Luteolibacter yonseiensis: one gene and its partner. The protein of the gene in region 1 interacts with the protein of each later gene in a pairwise test. Links are inferred from orthologs where the notes say so. Each region holds a gene or a part of one and is shown on either strand. Other genes may lie near its edges. The genes, in order: dnaE and dnaX.

Evidence for each region.
Region 2: the proteins of dnaE (region 1) and dnaX interact in binary tests that used the Escherichia coli proteins (3 or more experiments, as listed by UniProt). The link is inferred for Luteolibacter yonseiensis from one-to-one orthologs.

The regions. Positions count from the first base shown.
Region 1 is NZ_JAENIK010000009.1:8,547-24,799, reverse strand. Bases 9,479-13,502 are described here. They hold dnaE (DNA polymerase III subunit alpha), read right to left. Parts: upstream 13,156-13,502; coding sequence 9,679-13,155; downstream 9,479-9,678. Other genes in these bases: JIN84_RS07715 (GYF domain-containing protein), read right to left, coding at 13,214-13,502; JIN84_RS07725 (HD domain-containing protein), read left to right, coding at 9,479-9,561. Also shown: JIN84_RS07750 (efflux RND transporter permease subunit), read right to left, coding at 1-3,125; JIN84_RS07745 (efflux RND transporter periplasmic adaptor subunit), read right to left, coding at 3,203-4,372; JIN84_RS07740 (TetR/AcrR family transcriptional regulator), read right to left, coding at 4,438-5,052; JIN84_RS07735 (LamG-like jellyroll fold domain-containing protein), read left to right, coding at 5,326-8,043; JIN84_RS07730 (hypothetical protein), read right to left, coding at 8,264-8,947; more of JIN84_RS07725, read left to right, coding at 9,043-9,478; more of JIN84_RS07715, read right to left, coding at 13,503-14,218; JIN84_RS07710 (3-keto-disaccharide hydrolase), read left to right, coding at 14,349-14,957; dual-specificity RNA methyltransferase RlmN, read left to right, coding at 15,005-16,132. UniProt on the Escherichia coli protein: DNA polymerase III is a complex, multichain enzyme responsible for most of the replicative synthesis in bacteria. This DNA polymerase also exhibits 3' to 5' exonuclease activity. The alpha chain is the DNA polymerase catalytic subunit.
Region 2 is NZ_JAENIK010000013.1:375,834-391,037, reverse strand. What follows is about bases 3,958-6,932. They hold dnaX (DNA polymerase III subunit gamma/tau), read right to left. Parts: upstream 6,334-6,932; coding sequence 4,582-6,333; downstream 3,958-4,581. Other genes in these bases: JIN84_RS22010 (PQQ-dependent sugar dehydrogenase), read right to left, coding at 6,432-6,932; JIN84_RS22020 (DUF2238 domain-containing protein), read right to left, coding at 4,030-4,443. Also shown: JIN84_RS22035 (efflux RND transporter permease subunit), read right to left, coding at 1-2,248; JIN84_RS22030 (endonuclease/exonuclease/phosphatase family protein), read right to left, coding at 2,392-3,408; JIN84_RS22025 (YbaB/EbfC family nucleoid-associated protein), read right to left, coding at 3,545-3,850; more of JIN84_RS22010, read right to left, coding at 6,933-11,393; JIN84_RS23320 (glycoside hydrolase family 75 protein), read left to right, coding at 11,582-13,222; JIN84_RS22000 (hypothetical protein), read right to left, coding at 13,140-13,520; JIN84_RS21995 (hypothetical protein), read left to right, coding at 13,689-14,051; JIN84_RS21990 (RNA polymerase sigma factor), read left to right, coding at 14,179-14,706; JIN84_RS21985 (hypothetical protein), read left to right, coding at 14,723-15,204. UniProt on the Escherichia coli protein: Part of the beta sliding clamp loading complex, which hydrolyzes ATP to load the beta clamp onto primed DNA to form the DNA replication pre-initiation complex.

The DNA of each region.
Region 1 (16,253 bases):
TTCACGCCCACCCTCTCGAGCACAACGTAGAAGATCGGGGTGAGGAACAGTCCGAAGAACGTGACGCCGATCATCCCGGCGAACACCGCGACGCCCATCGCCGTGCGCATCTCCGCGCCCGCGCCGCTTGCGACGACCAGCGGGAACACACCCGCGATGAAGGCGATGGAGGTCATCAGGATGGGACGCAGGCGGAGCCTCGAAGCCTCGACGGCGGCCTCGACGACACCCTTGCCTTCCTCGCGCAGCTTCACGGCGAACTCCACGATGAGGATCGCGTTCTTCGCGGCGAGGCCGATGAGCACGATCAGGCCGATCTGCGTGAAGATGTTGTTGTCGCCATCCGTGAGCCAGACGCCCGTCATCGCGGCGAGCAGGGCGGTGGGCACGATGAGCAGCACCGCGAAGGGCAGGCGGAAGCTCTCATACTGCGCGGCCAGCACCAGGAACACCAGCATGATGCTGAGCGGGAAGATGACCATGCCGGTGTTGCCCGCGATGATCTTCTGGTAGGTCAGGTCCGTCCAATCCAGCACCATGCCCTTCGGCAGTGTCTCGGCGGCGATTTTCTCCATGATGGCCTCGGCCTGGCCGGAGCTGTATCCGGGGGCGGGGCCGCCGTTGATCTCCGCGGCGGAGTAGCCGTTGTAGCGCATCGCGCGGTCGGGACCATAGGTCTCGTTCACCTTCATCACGGAGCCGAGCGGCACCATCTTGCCGTCCAGGTTGCGGGTCTTGAGCTTGGTGATGTCCTCCGCGTTCGTGCGGAATTTGGCGTCCGCCTGCGCCACCACCTGGTAGGTCCGGCCGAAGCGGTTGAAGTCGTTCACATAAAGCGAACCCAGGTTGATCTGCATCGCCTCGAAAATGTTCCCAAGCGGCACGCCCTGCTGCTTGGCCTTTCCGCGGTCGATCTCGGCCTCAAGCTGGGGCGTGTTCACGGTGAATCCGGAGAACGCGCCGGCCAGTCCCGGCGTCTGGTTCGCCTTCGCGACCAGGGCCTGCGTGGCGGTGAAAAGCTCGTCGTAGCCGAGGCCCGCACGATCCTCCACGTAGAGTTTGAAGCCGCCCGTCGTGCCCAGTCCGTTGACCGGAGGCGGAGGAACGACGGCGATGAACGCGTCCTGGATTTCCGAAAACTCCTTGTTGAGCTGCGCGGCGATTTCCGGACCGGACATGCCCTCCCCCTTGCGGTCTTCGAAGGGCTTGAGGTTCACGAACGCGATGCCGGAGTTCGGGCTGTTGGTGAAGCCGTTGATGGAAAGCCCGGGAAACGCGATGGAGTCGCTGACGCCGGGGTGCTTGAGCATGATGTCACCCATGCGCCGGATGACCGCGTCCGTGCGCTCCAGCGAGGCACCCTCCGGAAGCTGGGCGAAGGCGACGAGATATTGCTTGTCCTGCGCGGGCACGAAGCCGGACGGCACTTTCTTGAACACCAGGAAGGTCAGGGCGATCAACCCGGCATACACGATCAGCGCGATGGCGCTGCGGCGGATCAACCGCGCCACCCCGGCGGAGTATTTTTCGGAAGCCCACTCGAAGAAGCGGTTGAACGGGCGGAACAACCAGCCGAGCCCCTTGTCCATGACCTTCGAAAGCCCGTCCTTCGGCGCATGGTGGTCACGCAGCAGAAGCGCCGCGAGCGCGGGGGAAAGCGTGAGCGAGTTGAACGCGGAAATCACCGTGGAGATCGCGATGGTGATGGCGAACTGTTTGTAGAACTGGCCGCTCAGGCCGCTGATGAAAGCCGTGGGGATGAACACCGCGGACAACACCAGCGCTGTCGCGACGATGGGCCCGGTCACCTCTCGCATCGCCCGCCGCGTGGCCTCCACCGGTGAGAAACCGAGGGCGATGTTCCGCTCCACGTTCTCCACGACCACGATGGCGTCGTCCACGACGATGCCGATGGCCAGCACGAGGCCGAACAACGAAAGCGCGTTGATCGAGAAGCCGAGCATGTGCATGACCGCGAAGGTGCCGACCAGCGAGACCGGCACGGCGGCGAGCGGGATGATCGAGGCCCGCCAGGTTTGCAAAAAGAGGATCACCACCAGCACCACCAGCAGGATCGCCTCCAGCAGCGTGTGCACCACCGCGTCGATGGAGTGCCGGACGAAGACGGTCGGGTCGTAGGCGATCTTGTAGTCGAGGCCATCCGGGAAATCCGCCTTCAGGGTTTCCATGGTCTTGCGGACATTGTTGGAGAGCTCGATGGAGTTGGAGCCGGGAAGTTGGAAAATGGGAATCGCGACGGCGGTCTTGTTGCTGAGCAGCGAGCGCAGCGCGTATTCGGACGCGCCGAGTTCGACGCGCGCGACATCCCGCAGCAGGGTTCGTTCGCCGTGCTCGCCGATTTTCACGACGATCTCCTCGAACTCCTGTTCGGTGACAAGACGCCCCTTCGTGTTGATCAGCAGTTCGGTGTCCGCCGACTGCGGGTTCGGCTGCTGGCCGACGGCTCCCGCCGCGACCTGGACGTTCTGTTCACGGATGGCCGCGACCACGTCGCCGGAGGTCATCCCGCGCGCCGCCACCTTGTTCGGATCCAGCCAGATCCGCATCGCGTAGTCGCCGGAGCCGAAGAGCTGCACCTGGCCGACGCCGGGCAGGCGGGTGAGCACGTCACGCACCTGCAGCGTCGCGTAGTTTCTCACGTAGATGTCGTCGAAGCGGTTGTCCGGCGAAAGCAGGTGGACGACCATCGTCAGGTCCGGCGAACTCTTGATGGTGGTCACGCCCAGCCGCCGGACTTCCTCCGGGAGCTTCGGCAGCGCCTGCGCCACGCGGTTCTGCACCTGCACCTGCGCGTCGTCGGGATTCGTGCCGAGCTTGAAGGTGACCGTCAGCGTCATCACGCCGTCGCTGGTCGCCTGGGAAAACATGTAGATCGAGTTTTCCACCCCGTTGATCGATTGCTCCAGCGGCGTGGAGACCGTTTCGGCGATGGTTTTCGGGTTCGCGCCGGGGTAGACGGCGCGCACCACGACGGTGGGAGGAATGACCTCGGGATACTCGCTGACCGGCAGCGTCCAGAGGGAGATCGCCCCGACGAGGAAGGTCACGATCGATAGCACGCCCGCGAAGATCGGTCGTTTGATGAAGAAGTCTGAGAAGTTCATGGCAGAAAATGGGCGTGGTTCGCCTGTGATTGGTAAATGAGGGGCTCGCCGGGGGGAGAGGGGGGAGGATTATGGGATCACTGGAGCTGTGGATCGACCTTCGCACCGGCGGCCACGCGCTGGAGGCCGTTGGTGATGACGCGGTCACCGGCGGCGATGCCTTCGCGGATCACGCGCTTGCCGTCGACCACGGGGCCGAGTTTCACCGTGCGGTAGGCCACCGTGTTGTCCGGAGCGACGGTGAAGACGTATTTCTGGTTCTGGTTGGTGCCGATGGAACGCTCGTTGACGAACAACGCGGGCTCCGGGGCGCTCACCGGAAGCCGCACGCGGGCCGACAGGCCGGGGATGAGCTTGCCGTCGGGATTCGGGAAAACCATCCGCAGCACGAGGCTGCCGGTGCCTTGATCGAGGCGGTTGTTGGTGGACTCGATGTAGCCGCGCCGCGAAAACTGCTGCTCGTCGCTCAGCTCCATTTCCACCGGCACCCGACCTTCCGTGGTCACGATCCGGTTCTCCCTGCTGAGACGGTTGAAGGTCAGCAGCGTCGCCTCGTCGATGTCCGCATAGACGTGCACGTCGCCATCCGAAACGATGGTCGTCAGCAGGGTGCCGCTGCCCGGCGAGCCGGAAATCAGGTTGCCGGCCGTGACATACGCCCGGCTGACCCGTCCGCTGATGGGGGCCTTCACCTCGGTGTATTCAAGATCCAGCCGCGCGTTCGCAAGCGTGGCTTCGGCTGCGGCGAGGTCCGCCTTTTCCTCGGCGAGCTTCGATTCACGGACGTCCGCCTCCTCGATGGAGACCGCGCGGGTGGCCAGCAGGTCGGTGGTGCGCCGCGCCTGGTTCTCCGCGATCTTCACCCGGACCCTGCCCCGCTCCACCACCGCCGCGGCGATGTCATACTGCGCCTTGTACCAACGCGGATCGATACGGAACAACACCTCCCCCTTCGCCACCGTCTGGCCCGCCTTCAAACGCACCTCCTCGATGTGTCCGGAAACCCGTGGCCGCACCTCCACCGACTCGATGGCTTCGACCCGGCCCAGCAATTCCTGATGATCCACCACCGTCCGCTGCTCGACGGCGGCAATGGTCACCTTCGGCGGCGGCATGGCGACCGGAGCGCCGCCTTCCTCGGCCGCGGTGGCACGATTGGTGAAATGATAGGTGACGGCTCCGAGGCCGCCCACCACGGCGAGGGCGGCGATCGGTGACCAGAAGCGGGAGATGATGATTGGATTCATGGCGATATTCGTAAGCGTTTGATTTGTAGTTGACTATTTAGTAAACAATAAATTGCGAAAATTTTTTAGCCAGCGGTTGCCGCCTGATAACCGACGAGCATGTTTCTCGATGTCTCGGGCAGGCTTTGGAGGTAGCTGAGATCGTTGTGAATGCGTGCCTGGGCGAGGCTGCCCTCAAAAAATGAGAACAGGCATTTCGCCATTTTCGCGGCATCGCCAGGAGCGATCAGCCCCTCCGCCTGCGCGTCACGAATGGCGGACTCGAAGTAACGAAGCTGCTGGCCGAGGATCTCCCGGGCCTTTTCACTAACGGCCTCGTCCTCACTGCTCGTCTCGGAACCTACTGAAAAACAAGGACAACCCAGTACCTGACCGTGTTCCTCCTGAACCTCGATCTGGCCTTCGTAAACCGTCCTCATGAAATCCGAAATGCGGTCCAAGGGCGCGGACGAGGCGGAGAAAATCTTGTCCCATGTCTCTTTCCCACACGCATACCAGCTCTCGTGGAGGGCAGCGGCGGCGAGGGCGGACTTGGAGTCGTAGAAGTAATAGAAGCTCCCCTTCTTGACTCCGGCCTTTTCGCAGATGGCGTCAATGGTCAGCACGCCGTAACTGCGCTTCCAGATCAGATCCAGCGCAGCCTCCAGCAGGCGTTCTTTGGCGTCGCTCTTGCGTCCCATGCGTTTTTAATAGTTTACCTTTTAGTCAAATTCAAGGGATTTTTTTCGGAGACGTTCCCCAGCGTCCACGAAACTACCCGATTGAGTGGTGGAAAGGATTCAAAATGAGTCGTTTCCGCTCCCCCCCGATCATGGGGGCAGCTTTCCCTTGGGAGGATGAAGGTTCCGGGCGATGATCCAACCACTGATCCACGGGCACCCAACCCGTTGCCCCCTCCTTTTCCAGAGGCGGCCCCCCGGGGTCTGAAACCCACTGAAAACCCGCTTCTCTCCATGACCCCGCCCTGCCGTATTGTCTCCACATTTTTCAAGGTCGCCCCGCTGCTGTGGCTCGGGAGCGTCGCGCCGTCGCAAGCGCTGAGCTACACCATCGGCTACGTTTTCGAGGACAATGCCGCGAAACGCGCGGAAATCACCGCCGTCATGAACGAAGCGGTGGCCATCTACAACGCCCAGACCAACATCGACGTCAACATCAACGTCGCGTGGCATCCCGGGGTTCCAACGGCTGAGGCGAGCTACAACGGCGAACTGAAATTCGGCGGTTCCATCAGCACGCAGGTCGCCCTGCACGAGATCGCCCACTACCTGGGCAGCGGCACCACGTGGCAGTGGGAGAACCAGTTCGACGGCGGTGGCATCTGGACCGGTGCCGCCACCCGGAACCTCATCAAGCTCTACGATGGTCCGGGCGCGGAGCTGCGCCGCTCCGGCGTCCACTATTATCCGTATGGCTTCAATTACGGCAGCGAGGACAACCCCGTTGCCCGCCTGCGCCTGCCCCGGCTCATCCAGGCGATGCGGTTCGACATGGGCTTCCAGGATGGTGATGGAGACGGCATGTCCGACGAGTGGGAGCGCTACAAAACCGGCTCCACCGCCCAACCGGCGGCCGGTGACATGGACGGGGACGGCATCTCCAACTACGACGAATGGTGGACCGAGAGCGATCCGGCCCGGGCCTGCCCGGTGAGAAACGGCCGCACCTACGTCCTTCGCTCCCGCCTCAGCCAGAAAGTGATGGAAGCCGCCGACGCCACCGCGGGTGCGAACGTCCGGCAGAACCCTCTTTCCGGCTCGGATTTACAAAAATGGACCGCCACCTACGTCGGCGGAGGATACTGGAAATTCCTCAACGCCGCCAGCGGGAAGGCCCTCGAGGTGGCCGCCTATTCCACCGCGGCCGGTGGAAACATCATCACTTGGAACGACACCGGCGGGACGAACCAGCAGTGGCGCATCCTCCACTACGGCGGCATCTATTCGAAGCTCTTCAACCGCAACAGCTCGAACATGATCATCGACGTGGAAGGAGGACCGAACGCCACCGGCAATGGAACCAACATCTCCCAATACTATGATGACATCAACGCGCTGAACCAGGAATGGGTCTTCGACGAGGTCGCCCCCCCCGAGCCGCAGGGCACCCTGATGGCACAATTCAAGCTCGATGGCAGCGCGCGGGATGTCAGCGGGCGCGGGCTTCACGGCACCGTCTCCGGCGGCGTGAGCTACTCGACTGGGCGGGTGGACGCCCAAGCCGCGACCTTCAACGGCACGAACGGATCCATCGAGTTCCCCGCGCCGGTGGACACGAATTTCACCCTCGCCTGCTGGGTGAAAACCTCCGCCACCGCGGGAACCGGCCAATGGTACCAAGGCATGGGCCTCATCGACGGAGAGGTCGGCGGAGTCGCCAAGGACTTCGGACTCGCGCTCGTCGGCAACAAGGCCGCGTTCGGCGTGGGAAATGCCGACATCACCATCACCTCCACCGTCGCCATCAATGACAACGTCTGGCACCACGTGCTCGCCACCCTCGACACCGGCTCGGGCGCGATGAAACTCTACGTGGACGGCTCGCTCCAGGCCAGCGGCAACGGTCCGACCGGAGCCCGCACCGCCCCCGGCAAAATGCGTCTCGGCAGCATCGGGGGCGTGACGGGTTTCCTGAATGGCAGCTTGGATGAAGTGCGGATCTACAATAGAATCCTCGGTCCCGCCGAGATCACCCACCTCGCCACCGTCGGCCAAGCCGTCGTCGCCCATTACCCTCTCGATGGAAACGCCGGCGATTCCAGTCCCTTCAACAACCCCGGCACCTCCACCGCCATCACCTACGTCCCGGGAAAAATCGGAAGCCAGGCAGCCCAATTCGATGGCACCGGCAGCTTCATCCGGATCCCCGCCACCGCCAGCGGCGATTTCACCCTCAGCTGGTGGATGAAAACCACCGCCACCGGAGCCACCGGCCAATGGTATGCGGGAAAATCCATCATCGATTCCGAAATTCCCGGAGCCGCGGCGGACTGGGGCGTCGCCCTCGTCGGCAACAAGGTCGGCTTCGGCATCGGCAATCCGGACAAGACCATTCTCTCCACCACGGCCGTCAACGACGGGCTCTGGCACCATGTCACCGCCACGCGCGTCAGCGCGACGGGTGCGATGAAGCTCTACGTCGACGGCCAGCTCCAGGCCAGCGACACCGGACCGACCGGACCACGCAACGCCGCAGGAGGCATCCGCCTCGGCAGCACCCTCTACGGCGGGGCTTTCTTCGCCGGGGCCATCGATGACCTGAAAATCTTCAATCATCCGATCACCACCCCCGGTGACATCTGGCGGAACCTCCACTTCCAGGACCCGGTCAATTCCGGCGCGGCCGCCGATCTCGCGGACCCGGATCACGACGGCATCCCGAATCTGGTCGAGCGCGGCCTGGCCCTCGATCCCACCGTGCCAAATGCCGCGTCCGCACTGCCTGTCATGGTCAAGGACGGAGAATTCCTCCGGCTGACCTACACGCGCAGCCTTGCCGCCACCGATCTCCAGTGCCAGGCCTTCTGGAGCAGCGATCTCACCACCTGGTCCGGCATCGGCATCAACGATCAACCCATCTCCACCCAATCGACGTACCAGATCCGGGAAGCGAGCATCCCTTTGGGCAATCTGGACCCGGCCCGCGGGTTCATGCGCATCCAGGTGAAATAGAGCGGTCCAAGGGCGCGGTGGACATCATGCCGGTTTCCATACCACCGGAGGGTCGGACTACGGCCGACCTGTCAGACGCCGGGCTGGCGCGAATGTCGGAAAGGCCGAACCGCGGCGGCATTCTATTGCTTCCCGTCGTTGCGGCCGGGCCGGCCGTAGTCTGACTCTCCGATTCCTCGACCGTCCTTCGTGATGGGATCGAAACGACCTTTTCCCAAGATCACTGGTTCCAAGCCAGCGAGGAATTGTGACTGATCACCGTGTAATTCTTGCCCTCATAAGTGCCGTTGGCGGTTTCGGAATAACCCGCCACGCTCAGCACGAACAACCCCTTGCCCTCCGCTGTGAATTTCACCACGCCCTCGGCATCCGCCTTGAGGTCGACTTCTTTTCCATCCGGCTTGATGAGTGTCAGCTCGGCTTCCGGCAACGGTTTGCCTTTGAAATAAACCGTCGCTTTTCCACCTTCCGCAGCAGGCACGATGTCCAGCACCGAGACAGGTGTCACGGCCGCACCAGCCACCTGCCAACGGGCGTAGAACTGCGGCCAGCGGGCGCTCGCGGGCTTCTTCTCCGTCGCGGGCTTTTCCATCACGGGGAATTTCGTGGAGATCACCGATGCTTCGGCAGGCTTGGCATCCTTGAGCAGGAAGAAGTCGGCCCCTTTCTCGACCGTGATCTTTCCATCCTTGGTATCCGCCACCTTCGGCAGTTCCAACTGGTCCAGGTAGCCGGGGGATTTCTCATACTCCGTCCCGACCTCGCCGAACCTTACCAGGAGTCTTCCCTCCAGCGTCTCGATCCACACCGAGTGGGCGGATGCGGCATTCATCGAAAACGCGGTGATTGCGGCGAAAAGGACCCGGCGGGAAAAGCGGAATGGCAGGTTTGGAATGAAAGTCATGGGGTCAGACTATCGGACGCGCACGTTTCCCCGCCAGCGGCTGCTTGCGTATTTTCGACTGTCGGTTGCGCAGGAATCAAACCAACATCCCCGGCATGAGTTCCTCCCGCTGGTGCGATTTCGACAAATTGACCGCCACCGTCAGCAGCCAGTTCCACGGTGGTCCGCACTCGGCCCATGGACCGGATCACTGGAGGCGCGTCGAGCAGAACGGACTTTGGCTCGCCACCCAAACCGGCGCTGACATTCTGGTGGTGCGGTTGTTCGCTTGGTTCCACGATGCGAAAAGGGAAAACGAATACACCGATCCACAACACGGTCGCCGGGGCGGAGAATATGCTGCCAGCCTGCGGGGCGTGCTCTTCGAGCTTGATGACGCCGCTTTCGAATCATTGGTTTATGCCTGCACCTGGCATACGGACGGAGAGTTTGCGGAGAACCCGACCATCGGCACCTGCTGGGATGCGGACCGGCTGGATTTGGGACGCGTGGGGATGATCCCCTCCAGCAATTACATGAGCACGCCTTTTGGAAAGGAAGTCGCGGATGCCGGATCGTTTTATCCGTTTCTGGACAGGATCCGGCTATCGTCAGGAGACTATGAAGCCACGTGACCGGGTGACGGTTCCAGTCCAGATGTGAAGGGTGATTTCGCATTTGTGGTCCGGCCTTTTGAGACGTTTTCCGGACGCACGGAAGATGCCATAAATGGCAAGACTACGTGCAAAAAATCACTCCTCCAACCACCGCCCGAGCGCTTCTTCCAAGTCATCGGAACGTTTCACATTGTAGGATTCTCCGGCGGCCACCGTGATCCTGCGGCCCGCGCTGTTCTGGAAATGCAGCAGCACCGGCGTGGTTCCGGGGTGCTCGGTGAGGGCGACCTTGATGTCGATGAGGTCGCGCTCGCTGTGGCGGGTGGTCCAGAGCATGAGCTCGACCGGTCCCTTGTTGTTGCCCGACGCACGTCTCGCCTTCAGTTCTCCCACCTCGTTGCCGGTGATGCGGCGGCCCCCGGTGCGGTCGTCCACTTGGATCGCCCCCTTGAGCCTGATGATTTTCCCGGGTTCCAGCAGACCAGCGTCACGCGCGGGGACGAAGGTTTCCCCCCACAGCATGATTTCCGCGCTGCCGGTGAAATCTTCCAGGACCAGCACTCCGAAGGGCTTCCCGGTCTTCGTGGTCTTCGCCTCGAGCGAGCGCACCATGCCCGCGAAGGGGAATTTCTCGCGGGGATTGCTCAGGTCGAGATCGTCGATGAGCCCGAGTTTGCGGTATTTGCTGGAGTCGATGACATTGCGGAACTTGTCCAGAGGATGCCCGGTGACATAGAAGCCCAGCAGCTCCTTCTCGTGGGCGAGGCGCTCGTCCTTGCTCCACTCCGGAACGGCGGGTTCCGAGCGCTGCGACTTTCTCTTCGCAACGGGGGCGGCGAAATCCATCGCATCGAACATCGAGACCTGGCCGGACGCCCGGTCTTTCTGAACCAAGGATGCGGACGCGACCACCTGCTCGAGCCGCGCGCAGATCCCGGCCCGGGTCTCCTCGGTCCAGTCGAGGGCTCCGGCCTTCGCGAGGTTTTCGAGGATGCGCTTGTTCACGGCCTTCGAGTCCAGGCGCGAGGCGAAGTCGTCGAGGGTGTTGAATTTTCCGTTTTTCTCACGATCCGCGATGGCCAGGGCCATGGCTCCTTCCCCGCAGTTCTTGATCGCGGCGAGACCGTAGCGCACGCCCTTGGAGCCGTTCGGAGTGACCTCGGGAGCGAACCGGAGCTGGGACGCGTTCAGGTCCGGCGGCAGGATCTCGATGCCCATGCGGTGGCATTCGGCCACGAAAACGCCGATCTTGTCGGTATTGTTGATTTCGTTGGAAAGCAGCGCGGCCATGAACTCGACCGGATGGTTCGCCTTCAGGTAGGCGGTCCAGTAGGAGATGTGGCCGTAGCAGGCGGAGTGGGATTTGTTGAATCCGTATCCCGCGAACATGGCAATCTTGTCGAAAATCTGGTCGGCGAGCTTTTTCCCGATGTTGTTGGTCTTCTCCGCGCCCTCGACGAATTTGGCGCGCTGTTTTTCCATTTCCACCGGGTCCTTCTTACCCATGGCGCGGCGGAGAAGGTCGGCACCGCCGAGCGAGTAACCGGCCAGCACCTTCGCCGCGTTCTGGACCTGCTCCTGGTAGATCATGACGCCGAATGTGTCGCCCGCGACGGTTTCCAGCAACGGGTGCTCGTACATCGCCCGCGTGCGGCCTTTTTTCACGTCCAGCATCTGGTCGATGAAGACCATGGCTCCCGGGCGATAGACGGCGAGAAGGTCGATGATGTCGTCGATTTTCTCGATGGCATACTTGCGGCAGGTCTCGACCATGCCGCCGGATTCAAGCTGGAACACGCCCATCGTCTCGCCGCGGTTGAGGAGTTCGAAGGTCTTCCAGTCCTCCAGGGAAACCTTCTCGATGTCGAAATCCGGCGTGTGCCTGCGGATGTGGTTCACCGCCTCCTGGATGACGGTAAGGTTCTTCAGACCGAGGAAGTCCATTTTCAGGAGACCCACGTCGGTGATGGCCTTCATGTCGTACTGGGTGACGACTTCCCCTTCGTTTCCCCGGGTCAGCGGGACGTGTTCGTCGAGCGGCCTGTCACCGATCACGACACCCGCCGCGTGGACGCCCACGTTCCGCGCGAGTCCCTCCAGCTTGGTGGCGTAGCTCCAGAGCTGCTGGTAGGTGGAGCTGCTCTCGATGAGTTCCTTCAGCTCGGGCTTGGACTCGTATTCGTCCTTGAGCTTGATGTCCGGCTTCGCCTCGATGAGCTTGGCGATGCGGTCGCCCTCGCCATAGGAAATGCCCATGACGCGGCAGACGTCGCGCAGCACGCTCTTCGCGCCCAGCTTGCCGTAGGTGATGATGTGGGAAACGCTGCGCTCGCCGTATTTCTCCCGGACATACTGGATGACCTCCGTCCGGCGGCTCTGGCAGAAGTCGATATCGACGTCGGGCGGGCTGACACGCTCGGGGTTGAGGAACCGCTCGAACAACAGGCCGAACCGCATCGGGCAGATGTTGGTGATCCCCATGGCGTAGGAAACCAGCGAGCCCGCCGCCGATCCCCGGCCCGGCCCCACCGGAATGTCATTGTCCCGCGCCCACTGGATGAAGTCGGCGGTGATGAGGAAGTAGGAGGCGAAACCGAGTTGGTTGATGGTATCCACCTCGTATTTCAGACGATCCGCGATTTCCGGGCTGTTCGCCCGCTCCTCGCCGTAGCGGCGGACGGTGCCCTCGCGGCAGACACGCATCAGGTATTCCTCGCGCGGGCTGCCGTCCGGCGTGCCGAACTGCGGGTATTTTTCCGAACTGGTGGAATCCAGCTTGATGCTGACATTGCAACGTTCGGCGATTTCCAGAGTGGCATCGCAGGCACCCGGAATATCGGCGAAAAGCTCGCGCATCTGTTCGGCGGTCTTGAAATAGACCTCCGGCGTGTAGTGCATGCGGTTTTCATCGATGAGCAGGTGCCCGGTGCCGATGCAGATCATCACGTCGTGCGCCTCGTGATCGTATTTGTTCAGGAAATGGACGTCGTTCGCTGCGACAGGCTTGAGGCCGAACTCCGCCGCCAGCTTCAGCAACGACGGCGTGACAAGACGCTGGGGTTCAAGACCGTGGTTGTGGATTTCCACGTAGGTATTCTCCCTGCCGTAGATGTCCACCAGTTCTGCCAGCGTCTCGCGGGCCTTTTCCTCGTCACCGGCGCGGAGCCACTCGTTCACCGGGCCGGAAATGCAGCCGGTCAGACAGATGACTCCTTTGGAATATTCGCGCAACGCGTCGCGGTCCACACGCGGTTTGCCGTAGTAGAGCCCTTCAAGGTTTCCCTTGGAAACGAGCTTGCTGAGGTTGTTCCAGCCCTCGTTGGTCTCCGCGAGCAGGGTCATGTGGGTCGCTCGTTTTCGGCCCACGAGGTCCTTCTTGTCCTCCATCTTCCCCGGCGCGAGGTAGATCTCGCAGCCGAAGATGGGTTTCACCCCGGCCTTCTTGCACTCTTGGTAGAACTTGATCGCACCGTAGAGGTTCCCGTGGTCGGTCATCGCCACCGCAGGCATTCCGAATTCCTTGGCTTTTTTCGCAAGGTCCTTGATACGGACCATGCCATCCAGCAGGGAAAACTCGGTATGTAAGTGAAGGTGTACGAAAGAATCTGACATCGGGACGGCGCGAATCTAGCCAGACCGCCGGAGAGGGCAAGCGGCGGCTGGCGCGAAATTACACTCCGCGGTTTCCTGTCGAAAGCACGGGGGTCTGCGTGCCGGGATGGTCCTCCGCCGCACGATGGCCGTATTGCAGCCAGCGGTAGGCCACCACCCACGCCAACGACGCCACGGGGATGGCGAAAAGCAGTCCCACACAAAGGGCCAGCATGCCCGCCAGGATGATGAAAATCGTCAGCAATGACAACACGAACAGGCTCAAACGATTGTTGGTGGTGAGGGATGAGCTGTAGCGGAGGGATTCCAGCACCCCCAGATTCCGATCCACGATGGCGGCCCGGTAAAAGCCGAAACGCAGGGCCAGGTAGATCCCGGGCACGATGAACAACAGGAGTCCGAGTCCGACCATGAGCGAGTAGAGGATGGTGGCACCGATCGCCGGAAGCAGTTTTTGTCCTTCACCGAAAAGCATGCCGATGGAAAACTCACGACCTGAAACCAGATTCAGGGTGATGCGGGTGAATCCCAGCGAAAGAAAGATCGCCAGCACCTGGTTTCCCAGAAAGTTCAGGGGACTGCCCGTTTGATAATAATAATTCGACGTGAAACCGCTGCTTCCGTCGTAGACCTGATGGGTCGTTTCCCCCCACCCCATGGCGACATCCACCGCCCCTAAAACGCTGCCGACCGCCATGGTTATCGCGAAATAGATGATTCCGATCAGCAGGATCATCCCGAAATTCCTGACCGTGAGATCCAAGCCGCGTTTCGCACAGGCCATCACGTTGATCGGATCGCTGCCGGGAGGTATCTCATCCAGCGCCACACCCGCCTCGCCCGGGACCGGTGGAATCCATGAGCTGGCCGGAGTGCTGTAAGGGTCCGCCGTCCGGGTCGAGAATTCAGGAACCTGCGCCGCCGGAAGCCAATCCCTCATCGTCGAGGTCCAGACCAGATCCTTCGCCGGATCCAGCGTGCCATTTTGCAGCAGCTCCGCCAGATGCCCGCGGCTCACGGGTCCGTTCTGTTTTCCGTCCTTTGCGTAGTACCAGTCGCTCATCGGTTGATGCAGTAGCCGATCCACCCTTTGTTAGCAAGAACCGGACCGCCACAGGGGGAACAAATTTGCCGGAACGGGGAATGGGTTTCTCTTGATAGCCGGTCTGGTTCCGTGGCGTAGTTTGCGAACCATGAAAAAACTGTTTACCATGTTTGCCGTGATCGCCGCGCTCGTCGCGCCGCTGTCTGCCGCAGGAACCGAACCGGGCTTCGTCTCCCTTTTCGACGGAAAAACCCTCGACGGCTGGAAGGTCAACGAGTCCCCCGAAGCCTTCTCGATCGAGGATGGCGCCATCAAGGCGAACGGCGACCGCTGCCACCTTTTCTATGACGGCAAGGTGAACGACGGAAAATTCAAGAACTTCGAGGTCCGCCTCGACGTGATGACCCGCAAGAATTCCAACGGCGGATTCTTCATCCACACCACCTTCCTCAAGGAAGGCTGGCCGAGCGGCTACGAGGTCCAGGTGAACAACACCCAGAGCGATCCACAGAAATCCGGCGGCCTCTACAACACCGTGAAAAACCTCGAGGCTTTCGAGGACGACAAGTGGATGGAATACGTCATCATCGTCAAGAACGACAAGGTGAAGATCAAGGTGAACGGCAAGGAACTCGTGGACTACGAGGCCAAGGAAGACAGCAAGCTCCTCCCTGACGGCGGCACCTTCGCCATCCAGGCCCACGACAAGGGCAGCACCACCCTCTACAAGAACATCCGCGTCAAGGTCCTGAAATAAGCACCTTCCGCGAAACCGGCGGGTCGTTTTTGAAAAATCACGCTTGAATGCCCAATCCACCGGGGTTGCATTCGGGCGTGAACGACCTGCCGCAACGCTCCCTCCACGACCTCGGGTTTTCCGAGCTGTCCGAAGCGTTGGGCCGTGGCGGCGTCATCCCCCACCACACCAAGGCCTTATGGCGCGCCCTGCACCGCGAGGGTGAACTGGATCTCTCAAAGCAGGATTTCTCCCCGCCGCTCGCACGCTGGGTCGAGGAATCCGTAGGCGAAGGAAAACCGTTTTTCCTGGATGCCCCCACCGTCGTCGACGAGATCCGCAGTTCCGACGGACTCACCCGCAAGTTTCTTCTCCGCCTGACGGACGGCCAGACCATCGAGACCGTGCTCATGGGCTACGACGGCCGCCACACCGTCTGCGTCAGCACCCAGGCCGGTTGCGCCATGGGCTGCGTCTTCTGCGCCACCGGCCAGATGGGATTCGTCCGCCACCTCCGCCCCGGCGAGATCGTCGCACAGGTGCTCCACGCCCGCCGCGTCCTGAAATCCATCAATCCGGAAAGGCGCGTGCGGAACATCGTCCTCATGGGAATGGGCGAACCGCTGCACAATTACGATTCCGTCATCAAGGCGCTCTCCAGCATTTCCGACGTCCGGGGTATCGGCATCGGTCCGTCGAAAATCGCGATCTGCACCGTCGGCGTCGTCCCGAATATCCTGCGGCTCGCCGAGGAAGGCCAGCCCTACCGGTTGGCGGTCAGTCTCCACGGCTCCACCGAGGAGGAACGCTCCGCGCTCGTCCCCGCCAGCAAACGCTGGTCGCTCGCGATGCTCGTCGACGCCTGCCGGAAGTATGGAGAAATCACCGGCAAGCGCATTTTCTTCGGCTGGACACTCATTGCGGGCAAAAACGATTCGCCCGAGACGGCCCGGCGGTTGGTTGAATTGCTGAAGGGAATCGACGCCCACATCAATCTGATCCCGCTGAACCCCACCGGCGGCTTCTCCGGCACCGAGAGCGATTCCGGCCACGAGTTCCAGAAAATCCTCCAGGCGGCCGGTTTTCCCTGCACCTTCCGCCAGCGCCGCGGCATCGACGTCGCCGCGGGCTGCGGCATGCTGAAGGCGGAAAAGCGCGTGAGACAGCCTGCCCCGCTTTCGACCGCTTCAGATTGATTTCCTTCATTGGCCAAACCCACGAAAAAAATGCGGAACCTCGGTCCGCATTCCCACGGGTTTTTCGGATCACCCGCAGGCAGGGATTTCCAAAATCGTCGGAAAGGTTGCCGGAGCCTGG
Region 2 (15,204 bases), on another replicon or contig:
CCGCGTCCTGGGCGTTGATGCCGAAGCTGGCGGCGCGGGCCCGGTCGATGCGCAGGGCGTAGCCGGGCTGGTCGAGCACCTCGCGCAGGGTGACGTCCACCGCGCCGGGGACCTTGGCGAAACGTTCCTTCAGCTCACGGGCGAGGGCGAGGTTGCCCGGGACATCGCGTCCCATGAGGCGCACCTCGAAGGTGGTGGGCGCACCGGAGGCGAGGGTTTGGCTGGTGGCGTCCGCCGGGCGGAAAAAGAACTGCACGGTGGGGAATTTTTCCGCGAGCATGGTGCGGATTTTTTCCACGTAGCCCTCGCTGGGGCCGTGTTCATCCGCGAGCTGCACGAGGATCTCACCATCCGCGGAACTGATGGCCGTGGTCTCCACCCATGCCTGGTTCACGGAGCTGGGGGTGCCGATATTTTCCACAACGAACTGCAACTCCTCCTTGGGAATGAGGCCGCGCACCTCGCGCTGGATGTCCGCCATGACCTGGGCGGTGTCCTCGATGCGGATGCCGCTGGGCGTGCGGACAAAGAGGCGGATGAGGCCGGCGTCGGTTTTCGGGAAAAATTCGCGGCCGGAGTTCAGCGCGGAAAATCCACCGATGGCGGCGGCCACGAGCACGGGGATGATGGCGATCCACTTGTGCCGGAGCAGGAAGCCGAGGATGCGGCCCTGGGTTTCCGCGAGGCGGTCCACGCCGTGCTCGATGGCGTGGTGGATGCGGAAGAGTCCGCCGGGTTTGCGGCCCGCCCGCTTTTTCTCCGCGCGGAGTTCCGCAGGCAGGATGATGGAGGCGAGCGTGGGCACCAGTGTGCGGGCCAGCAGATAGCTGGCGATCATCGCGAACACCACCGCCAGCGCGAGCGGACGGAAGACGTAGGAGGAAGTGCCGCTCAGCAGGAAGATGGGCAGGAAGACGATGCAGATGGAAATGGTGGAAACGAACTCCGGGAAAGCCACCTCCCGCGCTCCGTCGATGATGGCGGTGCGCACGTCCTTGCCGAGGGCGATCTGGCGCTTGATGTTCTCGATCTCTACCAGCGAGTTGTCCACCAGGATGCCGATCGCAAGCGCCAGTCCGCCGAGCGTCATGAGGTTGAAGGTGGCTCCCATGAGGCTGAGTCCGAAGATGGAACACAGAAGCGCGAGCGGGATGGAGGTGAGCACGATGAGCGTGGAGCGCCATGAACCGAGGAAAAGCAGGACCACACAAGCGACGAGTCCGCCGACGAGCAGGATCTCATGCTCCACGCCCTTCACCGCCGCGCGGACGAAGATCGATTGGTCGAAGATCGGCTCGATCTTCATGCCCGGAGGCGCGGAGGCCCTGATCTCCGGGAGGCGCTCCATGATGCCGTCGATGATGTCCACGGTGGACGCGCTGCCGAGCTTGAGGATGGAGATCATGACGGCATTCTGGCCGTTCAGACGGGCGATGTTCGTGCTGACGGCCTCGCCGTCGCGGACGTTCGCCACGTCCCGCAGCAGGATCATTTTCCCCTCCACCGAGCGCAGCGGGAGATCGAGGAACGCCTGGATGGTTTCCGGGCTGGCGTTGATTTCAATCGGAAGCTCGCGGCCTCCCTCGCGCAGGCTGCCGGAGGGCAGGGTGAGGTTCTGGCGGCTTACGGCGGCGGTGATTTCCGCCGCGGAAAGCCCGTAGGCGTTCAGCGCGTCCGGGTCGAGGTCCACCATGATCTGGCGGGCCGCCCCACCGTAGGGCAGGGAGATCCGCATGCCCGGCACGCTCTGGAGCTGGGCCCGGAGGGCGAGGCGCGAGTAGTCGAAGAGCTGGCCGCTGGTCATGGTGTCCGAGGACATGACGAGCTGGACGATAGGCACGCTGGACGGGCTGGTGCGGATGACAAGCGGCGGCGTGGTGCCGGTGGGCATCCGGCGCAGGATGGTCTGGGAAACGCCGGTGACCTGCGACATCGCGGTGTTGATGTTCACGTAGGGCTGGAAACGCAGTTTCACGAGACCGATGCCGTTCGAGGTCTCCGAGCGGACTTCCTGCAGGTCGTCCACGTTGTTCAGCGTGGCGATCTCGGAGAAGGACGTGATCTTCGACGCCATTTCCGCCGCGTTCAGGCCGTTGTAGTTCCAGACGAGAGTGATTTCCGGGCTATCGACGCGGGGAAGGATGTCGGTGGACATCCGCTTCCCGGACATGATGCCGAAGAGCAGGATCAAAATGGCCAGCACCCCGATGGTGTACTTGTAACGAAGTGCGAAGAGGACGATCCACATGACAAAAAAAGAAGGCGCTGAAGCTGTATCAGGGGAACCATTTCCCGCCGGACCAACCTCTCGAAAGAGAGCGGAGAGCAGGTTTTATTCCCGATGATTTTTCCTGCAAAAAGACCCAGATGGGCAAAAAGTCAAACGCTTGTTTAATGTGAGCGTCTTGTGGGCGCGAGAAAATCGGCGATGACCATGCGATGGTCGCTGTTCCGGGTGGCGACGACACGGCTGCGGACCGGGACGAAATGGCGGGTGGCGTAGATGTGGTCGATGCGGAGGATCGGCAGGCGGCGCTGGAAGGTGTTTCCCCAGCCGGTCCCCGCCGCACCGAAGGCGTCCACCAGATCCGGCGCGAGCGTGCGGTGGACGATGTCCGAAGCGGGGGCGTTGAAATCCCCACCCAGAATGGTCGCCTTGTGGGGGAAATGAGTGGATCCGGCGAGGAACCTGCGGGTGACGGCAAGCTCGGCCAGACGGGTGGCGCGGTTCACCCGGTGCGCGGACCATGCGTATTTCCGCCAAAGTCTCAGGTCCGTGGAGGCGCTGGGGAGGTGGATGTTCACAACCTCCATTTCCTGGCCGCCGGGCGTGCGCACGGTGACCTGCAGGGCGCGGCGGTTCCGGTCGGTATTCGGAAGGTCCCGCGTGATCCTCCAGCGGGTGACGATGGCATTGCCCGCATGGAAGCGGAGATCGCCCCGGCCGCCGTAAAGCGTATCCGCGATCTGGCGGGCCAGGTGAGGTTCCACTTCCTGCAGCAGCACGATGTCGGGCTGCCAGACGGCGAGGTCCGCCGCAGGATTTCCATAGATGAAGGTCGAGCAGTTCAGCGTGACGACCCGCAGGGTGGGGCTCCCCTCATAAGGTGCGGCACGGCCGGGCAGGGGGGGCGGTTTCCCGATGTTCAGCAGCGCGTGCGCCTCATCCGCGCCGACGAGCAGGGTGACGGCCCAGACGCCCGCCATGAGGAGGGAGAAGCGGGCGCGCAGGAAATAAAACGCGCCGAGGCACAACAACATCCCGAAGCCACCCCATAGCCAGATGGGCATCACGGTGAAGGCCGCGAACCGGTCCGGTTGCAGCGCGAAGGTGTAGACCGTGAAAAGGTGGAGCACCAGGGAAAGTCCGACCACCAGCCATCCGAGGAAGCGGCAGAAGGTGGACATGCGGGGAGAGAAAATTTTTAAATCCCAAGGATCAAATTCCAAACGGAAGAGGAGAGATGCGGAGCATTTCTTGAAAATACAGCGGCTTCTTCCTCTCCGTTCGGGATTTATGATTTAAGATTCAGGATCTCAGCTCTCACATGCCCGGGATGTTCAGCCCGCCGGTGAGCTTTTTCATTTCCGCGGCGGCGGTTTCCTTACCCTTGGAGATGGCCTCCTGCACGCCTTTGAGCACGAGTTCCTCCAGGAACTCCGCGTCGCCCGGATCGATCACGGACGGGTCGATCTTGATGGAAAGCACGTCGCCGGAACAGGTGGCGATGACGTTCACCTTGCCGCCGCCGACGGAGGCGGTGACGGTCTGGATGGCGAGTTCTTCTTGTTTCGCCGCGAGCCCCGCCTGCATCTGCTGGGCCTGTTTCATCAGTTTCTGGATGTTCATGGAATGATTTAAAAGGAGTTACACGGCCCTGTGCCAGGTTTCGGTGATGGCCGCGCCGGAATGGTAAACGAAATGCAGCACTCGTCTATGTTTAGGTGCGGAGGCTTGGGAGGATGCGTGGAGGGTGAGGGGGCGCATGAGGAGGAAACCTTGTTGATCGAGACTCATCATGTGGAATTTCACGCAACCTTCCTCTGACTGCGGTATTCCCGAACGCCGAGGATGCCGACGGTGGTGATGGTGCCGAGAACCCCGTTGATTTCATCCACCATGGTTTCATGGATGCTCCGCTGGATTCTGCTGCCGAGGAAAACGTCTGATGAAAATTCGGCGATCTCCCACCAGATCGCGGCGGAACAGCCCGCGAGGAATGTGGCCGCCAGCCTGCCGGGGACGGTGGGCGTGCCCATCCAGCGGACGAGGAACGGGATGTTTTTCCAGGCGAAATAAGAAAACGCCAGGCCGCCGGAGAAGTGGTTGATCCAGTCGATCTGCGTGCGGTAGCCTTTTACGGAGGCGAATTCGTGAAAAACGAGCACCGCGACGGGCGCCCAGACCCCGGTGTCACGGATGAGCTGGAGAAGTTTTTTCATCGGCGATGGGTGGGATCGTCCGCGGTCGAGGGCAGTGCCCGGGGACGGATGCCTGATGAGGGGCGTCAGGTCCGGGATCGGTGAAGATGGATTTCGAAAAATCAGGCACGATGAAAAGAGGAACACCAAGGTCCCTTCTCAGGCCACCACTTTTCCTTCGAACTTCACCAGCGCGGCCTGGATGAGCGGGTCGTTGTAGAAGGCGTCCTCGGTGATGCTCGGTGCGGGTGCCACGGGTTCCGGGGCTTTTTCCACGACGGGTGCGGCGGGCTTCTCGTTCTGCCATGGTGGCGGCTCGGTGGCGGTCGGCATCTCGCTGACTTCCGGTGCCTCGGCGATCATCAGGTCGAAGGCGGAGAGCCCTCCGGTGATGCGCGGTTTGGTGGCGACCGGGGCGGATTCCTCCACGGCTTTCTGCTGCGGAGCGGGATTCCATTCCTTCGCGACGGGAATGGTGGAAAGGTCCGGTTCGGACGCTGTCGCGGGTGTGGGAACAGGCGTAGGTTCCGGAGCAGGTGCTGCAACGGCCGGTGGTTTCGCTGGGGCGGCCGCGACAGGTGTTGGTTCCGGCGCGGGAGTGGAAACCGCAGCGGTTGCGACGGGCTCCGGCGCTGGTTTCTCTTCGGCGGCGACCGGTGCAGGGGTGGCTGGAGGGCTGGCGGCAACAGCGGAAGCGGCTGGACCTGCGGCGCCCCTCGGTGGATCGAGGACGATCGACCCGGCGGCCGGCATGAAATCCGCGCCTTTGGTCAGGACCTTGATCACGTCGGTGATGCGGACTTCCCCCAGCGATTGGATGGCCTTGATGACGCCCAGCTCGAAGTGCAGGCGCTTGTTCGTCGCCCACTTCATGCGGCCTTCCGTTTCGGCGAAGACGTCGATGGCGGAAAGAATGCGGTCCGGCGCGTATTCGTCGGCGGAGGTGAGGAGAGCGGTCCACAGGTGGGCCGGGATGCCTTCGCCGTCGGCGGAGGGATCGAGCTTGGCGACAAGCAGGGCGCGCAGGCAGCCGATGAGTTCTCCGAGGAGTTGGGAAAGCTCGCGGCCGCTCTCGGCTTCCTTCTGGATGAGCGCGAGCGCGGCGGGGTTGTTGCGTGAGAGCAGCGTCTGGGTGAGCGAGGCGACCTTTTCCCGCGAGGTGAAGCCGAAGACGTCGAGCACGTTCGCCTCGTTGATGCTGTCCCCGCAGAAGGAAACGAGCTGGTCGAGCATCGACTGGGCGTCGCGCATGCCGCCGTCCGCGCCTTTCGCGACGGCCCACGCGGCGGTTTCATCGAGGGTGATGCCTTCCTCCCTCGCGATGTGCGACAGGTGCGCGGCAATGGTCTCCGTCGGGATGGGGCGCAGGTCGAAGCGCTGGCAGCGTGAGAGGATGGTGGGCAGGATCTTGTTCGCCTCGGTGGTGGCGAAGATGAATTTCACGTGCGGCGGCGGTTCCTCCAGCGTCTTGAGCAGCGCGTTGAACGCCGCGTTCGAGAGCATGTGGACCTCGTCGATGTAGAAGATCTTGAACTGTCCGCGCGCCGGCGCGAAGCGCACCGACTCACGCAGGTCCCGCACCTGCTCCACGCCGTTGTTCGACGCACCGTCGATTTCCAACACATCCAGCGAGCGTCCTTCCGCGATCTCGACGCAGACGTCCTCGTCCGGGTCGAAGTCCGCGTTCGGCCCGCCGGTGCAGTTCAACGCCTTCGCGAGAATCCGGGCGGTGGAGGTCTTGCCGGTGCCGCGCGGGCCGACGAAAAGATACGCGTGGGCCAGCCGTTTCTGGGCGATGGCGTTGCGTAACGTCCTCACGACATGATCCTGTCCGAGCACGTCGTTGAAGGTTTTTGGGCGGTATTTTCTGGCAAAGACCTGGTAACTCACGGCGCGGAGTGTAGGGATCAAGCCGGGTTTGTCATGACCGACTTTTCACGAATCCGAAAAATCGACGGAAAACCTTGCTGGACAGTCGGTGATGGATTCGGAAAAATGGCCGATGTCTCTCATTGCCTTCCGATTTCCAGCCGCATGAACTGGCTTGGGCCCGCACCCACCGGCAGGGCCGACCGGACCTTCACCGTCTCGGTGCCGTCGCCGTTGTCCTGCGGATACCCCGTCAGCGGCACGGCATCCTGCCAGGCACCGCCCGCCGGTGTGTCCGATGTCCGGGTCAGGTAGGTCAGTCCGGGCATCGCGGGGCGGGGCCTCGTGTAGGAGGAGGTCAGGTAGAGTTGCCCGTCGATGAACTCCACGTTCACATCCGGAAGGATCGAGGAATCAGAAACCAGCGGATCGCCGCCGAGTCCTCCTTCCAGCAGGTTCGCCAGGCCGTCCATGTCCGGGTCCGCGTTGTCACCCGCAGCGGGGCCGTTCGCTGCCGCGAGTCCTCCGAATGCAGAGATTTTCCACTGATGGTAAGGGGTGTCCAGCACCCGCACGCGGGCGATTGTGGTGGGACCGGTCGAGTAGCCGGTCCCTTGGGCCAGCAGGACGGTGGCATCCAGCGGTCCGGTCACGACGGAACGGTTGATCGGATTCACCACCACGGTGGCAACGCTCCGGCCTGCGGGGATTTCGAATCCGGCCAGTGCCGGACTCAGGTTGAAATCGGTGTCCAGCACCGCCTGGCCCGAGCCTTGGATCAGCGAAAGAGTCACCGGCAGGTCCGCAGCGGTATCGCCTGTCCGCGTGATCGAGATCGCTCCCGCGTCACCCGTGCCTTTCTGTGCGGTTCCATCGCTCGTCGCGATCTCGACCACACCGGAGTTCCTTCCCATCATGGCGATGTCGCTCGCTGAGACGGCGGAGGAATAGACGCGGAGATCGTCCAGGTAGCCATTGAAGTGATCACCCGCGGTGGATCCCGGTGTCTTGGTGCCGATGTAGAGCGGGTTGGTGGTGGTCGGCATCGCCACGGTGCTGTTCAGCACGCCGACCTGCACACCGTTGACGTAGAGACGCATGGCCGTCCGGTTGTAGGTGGCGGCGAGGTGGGCCCAGTTTTCGGTCGCTGGCAGGTCCGCTTCGATCCGGCCGACATTCTCGATGTCCCAGACCAGCTTGCCGTTTTCCGCCAGCAGGCGGTATTGGTTGTCGGTGTTGCCCTTCTGGAGGATGCGGCGGTTGCCGCTCCAGTCTTCCGCCCATACCCATGCGGTGATCGTGATCGCCGAGGTGGGGTTCAGGCTGGAATGGTTCGCCACGGTCACACTCTGGTTGACTTCGCCGGTGAAACGGATCGCTCCGCCAAGCCTGCCTGCCGCCGACCAGGCCGGAAGCGGGTCCGTCAGGGTTCCCGTCAGACTGTTTCCGGCGCTTTCGAAGGCTGTCGTCCCGGAGGCTTCATTGAATTTCCACCAGGCGGCGAGATCGCTGGAGACACCTTCTCCCGTGATCGCGAAGGTGGTCACCGGTTCGTCCGGATCATCCGAGAGAATGGAAACCAGCGCGGTCTTGATTCCCGTTCCCTGCGGTGAGAAGCGGATGCCGAACGCCGTGGAGGCCCCACCGGCAATGGTGCCGGTCCCGGGCTGGAGGGAAACCGGGAAGGAGGCCGCGTCGGGTCCGAGGACGACCACCCGTGGTGTTCCTGTCAGGGTGAGCGGTGCGTTGCCGATGTTCGCGATGGAGAAGGTGTGCGTCACGCTGGCGTTGGTTCTCACGCCGCCGAAATCCGTCACCCCCGGCAGATCGCCCGGGGTGAAATCATTGTTCGGGATCATCATGGTTCCCGAGCGGACCACCACTTCAGGTGCCGGCGGGCCGATGTCCGGAGTGACCGACCGGACATCGGAGTAGGCGGACGTGACATACACCGCGTACGCCGCCACCCGGTAGTATTGGGTGGTGAAGGGTTCCGCGTTCAGGTCGCTGTAGGCGCGCACGCCGGAACCCACCGTACCGATGCGGGTGAAGTTCACGTTGTCGGTCGAGCGTTCGATGGAGAAACCGCTCTCGTTGTCCGAGTTGTCCTGCCAGGAAAGGTCCACCCTCGTATGGGAACGGGCGACCGCGGCCAGCAGGGAAGGCGCTTCCACGTTCTCCGTCGGCAGGGATTGGATCCATGCGGCGAGCATCGCGACGCCCTGCTCGTCGACCTGGTTTTTTGCCAGCGGCGGCATCTGGTTTTCTCCCACGCGGTTGACCCGATAGTGGAGGATGGAGTCGGGCAGGTTCTGCGGCACCACGACCCTTGCGTCGGGATTGCCGAGATTGTTCACGACGGTGCCGTAGTTGATGCCCTGAAGGCTGAAGGGCGTCTGGAAGCGGGCGTCCCAAAGGGCGTGCACACCACCCGGGCGGTGGCAGTTCGAGCAGTTCGCGTCCAGGTAGGAGCGGGCCCGTGTCTCAAGGGAGGCGGTGGTGTCGCCTGCGGGAACCAGCTTCGGGAGTGCCGGGATTTCCGAATCATCCGGACCGTTGTGGAAAAGCCCGGCGTGGCTCCAGGCTCTCAGCTGGTTTTCCAAATCGCCGCCATGATAGCGGGTGTCGAGATTCAACTGCCGGCTGCTCAGTCCCAGCACACCGCCGGCCTGGGAGTTATGACAGGTGACGCAGTCCTGTCTGCTCGGGTAATACCAATTCTGGCGGCGCGTCTCGATTTCAAACTTCGCGGTGGTGGTAGGGCTACCGGTATGGGCTGTCACGGCGAGGCCGAAATGGAGCTGTGCGGGCAGCGCCAGCACCGTGCGGGAGTATTCCCTCCAGTCGGAACCGTTGGCACTGGAATAGGCGATGAAGGTGTCGCCCTCTCGCTTCATGCGCAGCCAGGTGTTCGGATAGCTCACCAACGGCTGCGGAGCCGGCGGGTAGAGCGCGGTGGCGTTGCCACCGGTCGTCGCCCGGTATTGGAATTCGTAGCCGCCGTTGTTATTGTTGCGCGCCGCGTTGCTCGGGAAAACCAGCGCCATGACGTGGCGGGCGTTCGGTGCCAGCGAATCGCGGACCATCAGCCCGGTTTTCGTATAAAGATCGGCCTGCGTGACCGACTCGACGCGCACCGAGACATCGAAGTCGCCGGTGCGGAGTTGGCTCGCGAAGTGGAACTGGTCGCTGGTTCCCCAGATGTCCGTGCCGCCCGCCTTGATGGTTATGAAACTTCCCTCCCGGGTCGTCGATCCCGCGAGCGCCGGGCTGCCGATGTCCTGGCCGGTGAAAGCACCGAGAGAGGAGGTCTGGATCGGGATGCTTTCCGTCAGTGAGGAATCCAGCAGGTCGGCATCGCTCTGGTCGGCGCGCCACTTGTAGGTCGCGCCATAGACCGAGCCGTCCGCCTTCTTCACGATGAAGCGCGTCTCCAGCCGCCTGCGCACGGCGGGATCGAGGTCGCTCACCGGCAGATCGAAATGTTTCACGAGGACGCTGCCGGTGGGGAAATCCCAGTCGCCCTGGGCAGTGAATCCCACGGTGGTGCCGTTCGGGATCGCGGCGTAACGGCTTTTCACGGCATGGTCGGACCAGAACGGAGCGTTGATCTGGTACGGCAGCAGGCGGGGGCTGGGAACCAGCGCCGCCGTGTCGCTGAAGAAGCCGGTGGCGCTGAGTGTCGAGGGCAGCGGGGTTCCGGGAGGCGCGCCACCGCGTTTGAGCTTGAAGATCCGTCCGTCCACGCTGCTGAGCTGGCACAGGTAGATTTCCCCATAGGCATCGAGCCCGAAGGAACCCAGCCCCCGGTAGTCGTTGCCCGAATTCGGTCCAGGCCCGTCCGGCAGGGTGGCCAGCAGCACTTTCTTCGCCGGGCTGGTGCTTTCGTCCAGATACCAGATCCGCCCGCTCATGTTATCCCCGAAGATGTATTTACCGATCAGTTCCGGAAATTGGGTGCCCCGGTAAACGTAGCCGCCGATCACGCAACTGCCGTCCTCTGTTCCGTGCGGGTAGTCGATGATCGGACGCTTGTTGACGCCGATGTAGGGTGCCGTGAGGTCGCGTCCCGCGCCTTCGATCCGGTTCCACTGGAAATTCAGTCCCGCCGCATCGCCCGGATCGATGACGCTGACCTCCTCACGCGTGTCCGCACCCACATCGCCGATGAAGATCCGGCCCGTGACCGGATCGATGGTCATCCGGTGCGGGCTGCGCAGGCCGATCGCGTAGATCTCCTCCAGCGAGTTCGGCTGGCCCACGAACGGATTGTCGTTCGGCACGTAATATTGGGGCCAGTTCGGACTGACCTCGTTCACAGGGCGGAGCGTCGGCGCGTGGCTGACGGAGCCGCCCCGTTTGTCGACATCGATCCGCATCACGCAGGAAAAAAGGCCGCGGTCGATGCGCTGGGTGTTGGTGAGATCGGTGTCGTCGCCATTGGTGATGTAGAGGAATCCGTTCTGCGGGTGGAAGAACACCCCGCCGCCGTTGTGCCAGACGCTGATGTCCTTCTGGTCGATGACCACCGCCTCGCTGGCCTTGGGTGTTTGGAAATTCCCGTCCAGAACGAAACGGGAAAGCCGGTTGCGGTTCGGAGTATTGGTCGGCGGACGGGTGGTGGCGCTTCCGAGCACCGGTCCCAGGTCTCCCGTTCCTCCCTGGATCCCCCCGCGCCAGACGTACCACACGTAAATCTGCCGGTTGGTTTCGAAATCCGGATGCACCGCGAGCCCCAGCAGCCCGGAATCGTCCCAGCCCTGCACGTTCGCGGACAGGTCCACGACCAGCGTCTTCGTGGTGACGGCGGGGTCGTTGTCGAACGCCCAGATCTTGCCCTCCCGTTCCCATACCAACAGCTTGTTCGTTCCCGGGATGTGGGTGAGCCCGAGCGGGTTCAGAAAAGAGAGGTTGGGAAAGGCGGGCACCGTGGACCAGTCCGAAGCCACGGCGGGTGCTTCGGGCGGCAGGATGCCGTCATAGTAGGCTCCGACGTCCGGGCGGATCAGTTCCCCTTGGGACAGGCCCGCGCCGCAGAACAACGAGAGTAGGGTGGATAACGCGGTCACGCGCCAGGACGAGCGGGCTTTTGATTGGGACATGTGGGTTTTTCAAAAAAGACGGGGCCTGTGGAACGGGACGCGTTGGCACCCGCCACTCCCATGTTCCCTTGGAGGGTTTGTCCATGGATAAAAACGTTTCAGTTGTGACGTATTCGTCACCTGATGGATCCGCAAAACTTTGTCGGACGGGGATTGATGGTGAACGGGAAATGGCTAGGGTAGGGGAAATGAACGAACCACGGGAAACGAAAAACCAACGGAAACGGGCGGTCCGCTGGTTCGGAATAAAAGATGTGATCTACCTGGGCATCATCGGGGTGGGTATCGTCGCCGGGCTGAACTCCGCGAAAGTGAAGCGCGGACTGAAGGAAATTTTCGCGCCCAAGCCGGCGGCGGCCTCGGTGGACAAGGACGACATTTTCCGCCAGGCGGAGGCGCAGATCACCGCGGAGTTGGAGAAGGAATACGAGTCCCGCATGGCGGCGCTGCGGAAGTCTCACGAGGATGCGATGAAGCAGGCGTCGGAACAGGAGGTGCCGGAGCCGAAGGCCGAACCGGAGCTCGGACCGCTCTCGGATGTCCGCAAGCTCCGTTCCGGGATTCCTTTCAAGACCGAGGTGAAGATCGGGAAGGGCGGCATCGCCTCGAAGGAGCGCATCGACGACGCCAGCTACACCGCGAGCTACCAGCTCTCCCTGCGCCTGCCGACCGCTGCGAAAACCCTCGCCGAGCTGGAAACAACCAGTCCCGGTCTATCGAAAATCCTGCCCGGCCTGCCGCCGATGGTGGAGAAGGCCCAGGTCTCGCCTTGGTTCGGCAGGCTCTACGACAACAAGGCGGCCCGTGTCCGCACCGACGCGAACACCCTCAACGAACTCCTCACGAAGCATAACATCTACGACTGCGAGACCATCCTCAACCTCACCGCCGCCAACGGCCGCAAGGTGTTCTTCATGCAGGCGGAGATGGACGTCGTTTCGGACGGTTCCGACGGCGACCGCCTGCCGGCGATGCCGGACGAGATTGTCAATTCCCCGCATTACCAGCCTTTCACCAGCTACGGTTGGCCGAAAAAGACCGCCACTCCGAATCCGATGGTCGAGGGCTGGGAACGCCGCGTCACGGCGGCCCAGAAGGAGCTCGCCGCCGCCGCCACCCCTGCCGCGCGCAAGGCGTGGCTGCGCGACCGCATCCAGTATCTCAAGCGCGGCATCGACGATCTCAAGGGGCGCAGCTTCCTGATCGCCGATTATGATCCGTTCATCGTCATCCCGATCAATCTGCTGGGTGCGAATGATTCGTTCACGCCGAAGGTGGGCGACTACGCGGTGGTGGTTTACGATAAAAAGCTCTACCCATCCATCGTCGGCGACGGCGGTCCGGTTTTCAAGGTGGGCGAGGCATCGCTCCGCATGGCCAAGGAAATCAACCCGAAGGCGAGTTCCTACAGCCGTCCGGTCTCGGACCTGAAGGTCAGCTACGTCGTTTTCCCCGGCAGCCGTGAGGCCGAGAAAACCCCGCCGGATTACGAAAAGTGGCGCAACCGCTGCCACGAATTGCTCGGCGAGATCGGCGGCCTTGGCGATGGCTACCAGCTCCACCAATGGCAGGACCTGTTGCCGAAACCCGCGCCCCCGGCCTCGGCTCCGGCCTTGGCTCCTGCCCCTCCGGACCCGGTTCCCGCGACCGCTCCGGATCCTTCCAAGCCGGCGGGGGCACCGGAAAAGCCAGCAGCGAATCCACCCGGCACAACGGCACCCGCCGCGCCAGCCAGCACTCCTCCGGTCACTCCCCCTGCTCCAGCATCCGGCGCACCCGCTCCCGCTGGAGCACCACAAGCACCCGCAGCATCAGGAGACAGCAGATAAGCGTCACGCCCAGCTCCAGCAGCGGGGTGGTGCCGTGATCACGGTTTCCACCGAGAAATTTCACCAGCCCCGGCACATTCCCCAATCCCCGGGCGGTGCCCAGCAGCGAGATCACACCCGCGCCGATGATGCCGTGCCACGGCATCCTGAAGGTGAAGATCCCGCAGATGAGGAGTCCGCCGCCGAGCTGCAGCGCGCCGTAGAGAAATCCCTGGCCGTCGGTCTTCGCCAGCGTGGCCATCGCCACCCCGCCCATCGCCAGGATCACCAAACCGCAGAGGAGAATCAGATACCGCATGCGCGGAGGGTGGGGGAATTTCCGAAAGTGGCAAGTCTGGGGTAGGGCTGTGATCCGGACAGTGGCCGGTTGCTTCGGGAGGTTGGGGAAAATGAATTGCGGATTTTCCCAATTCCTTTAGTTCGTGGTGATGATCGGGGACAATCCATGCCCGGCGGACATCGAGATATGAACACAGGCACCGCACAATCTGATTTCTCCCCGGGTGAGGCGGCGGATCGCCTCCGGTCGGCGATGGCTGCGGGAAACTTCGAGATACTCAGCCAGTCGGCGGGGGTGATCGAATTCCGACACGGAACCTACCTGACAGAGAGCGCTCCATTGCTGCCCAAACACGGCATCATACGGATCACGCCGAGTGGCACAGGATCCCGCGTTGATTACGAGGTCGGGCTGTCCGGGATTGCCAAGTATTGGACCGCGTTTATCGGAATCGCCTTCTGCTGGCTGGTTTTTCCAGCCCTCGTGGCGCACAGGGCCCACTTCCATCACCCCAAACGCCTGATGGAGAACCTGCTCCAGGCGGTTTGAGAATGTGGAGCCGGGGCTCCAAGGTGATCGGAAGCGTATCGGATGCGGCGGGCTAAAATCCGTTTTCTCGACGGATTGAGATTTTTGAGACAAAATTCCCGGCGAGAGGCATTTTCCTCCCAGAACGATGAATTCTCCCGCAAGCGAATGGAAACAGTGGTTGGCCGAGAACGGTCCGCGTCTGCTGCTGTTCGCACGTGGCTGGAGCAATTCGCGCCATGACGCGGAGGACCTCGTGCAAGAGGCCATCCTCCGCATGTGGCACCATCAGGCGGACAAGGGGGGCTCCCCGCCGGATCTGCCGCTGGTGTTCTCCACCATCCGTTTCTGCGGGCTGAACCTGCACCGCAGCGAGTCCCGCCGCCGCAAGCGCGAGGAATCCGTGATCTACCTCAGTGATTTCCAGGACGTCTGGCTGGACCCGGTGCTGGAGGAGGACGAGGAAGCGCTCATCCTGCGCGACGCCGTCCAGAACCTCAGCCCCAAGCTGCGTGAGGTGGTGGTGATGAAATTCTGGGGCGGGCTGACGTTTCTGCAGATCTCCGAGACTCTCGCGATTTCGGCGAATACGGCGGCATCCCGCTACCGCTACGCATTGGAACAACTGGCGCACGAGCTGCGCCGCATCAAGGAAGAACGACATGCAAGCGCCTGACCCTATCGAAACCATCATGGCCCGCCTGGCTCCGCCCGCCCTGAGCGCGGAGTTCAAGAGCGGACTGGATGAAACCATCGACAAGCTCGCGGCCGCCAAGCCGGAGAACGTCACCGAGATCTCCTCCGGCAAGTGGCTTGTCCGCAGTCTCATCGGCGGCGGCATCGCGGCGGGCATCGGAGCGATGTTCGCCCTTTTCCCGGCGGATCACACGACCGGGCCGTCCATGGCGAAGGCGGAAGACGCTCCTTCGGGATCGGTGCTCGTCAGTGCTTCCGAGCGTTTGGAGTCCGTGACGGACGTGGGGATGCGGAAGGACTTCGAAGGCACCGAAATGCATGCGGTGAAATTCACCGCCGTGCGGGAGAACAACGTGCGCGACGAGGAAAGCGGCATGGTGGTGAAGATTTCACAACCGCGCGAGGAGATCCTGATGATGCCGGTGGGGGAGTTTGACCTGAAACGACCGTTCCAGAGCGGAATGGTCGAGGCCGCGGC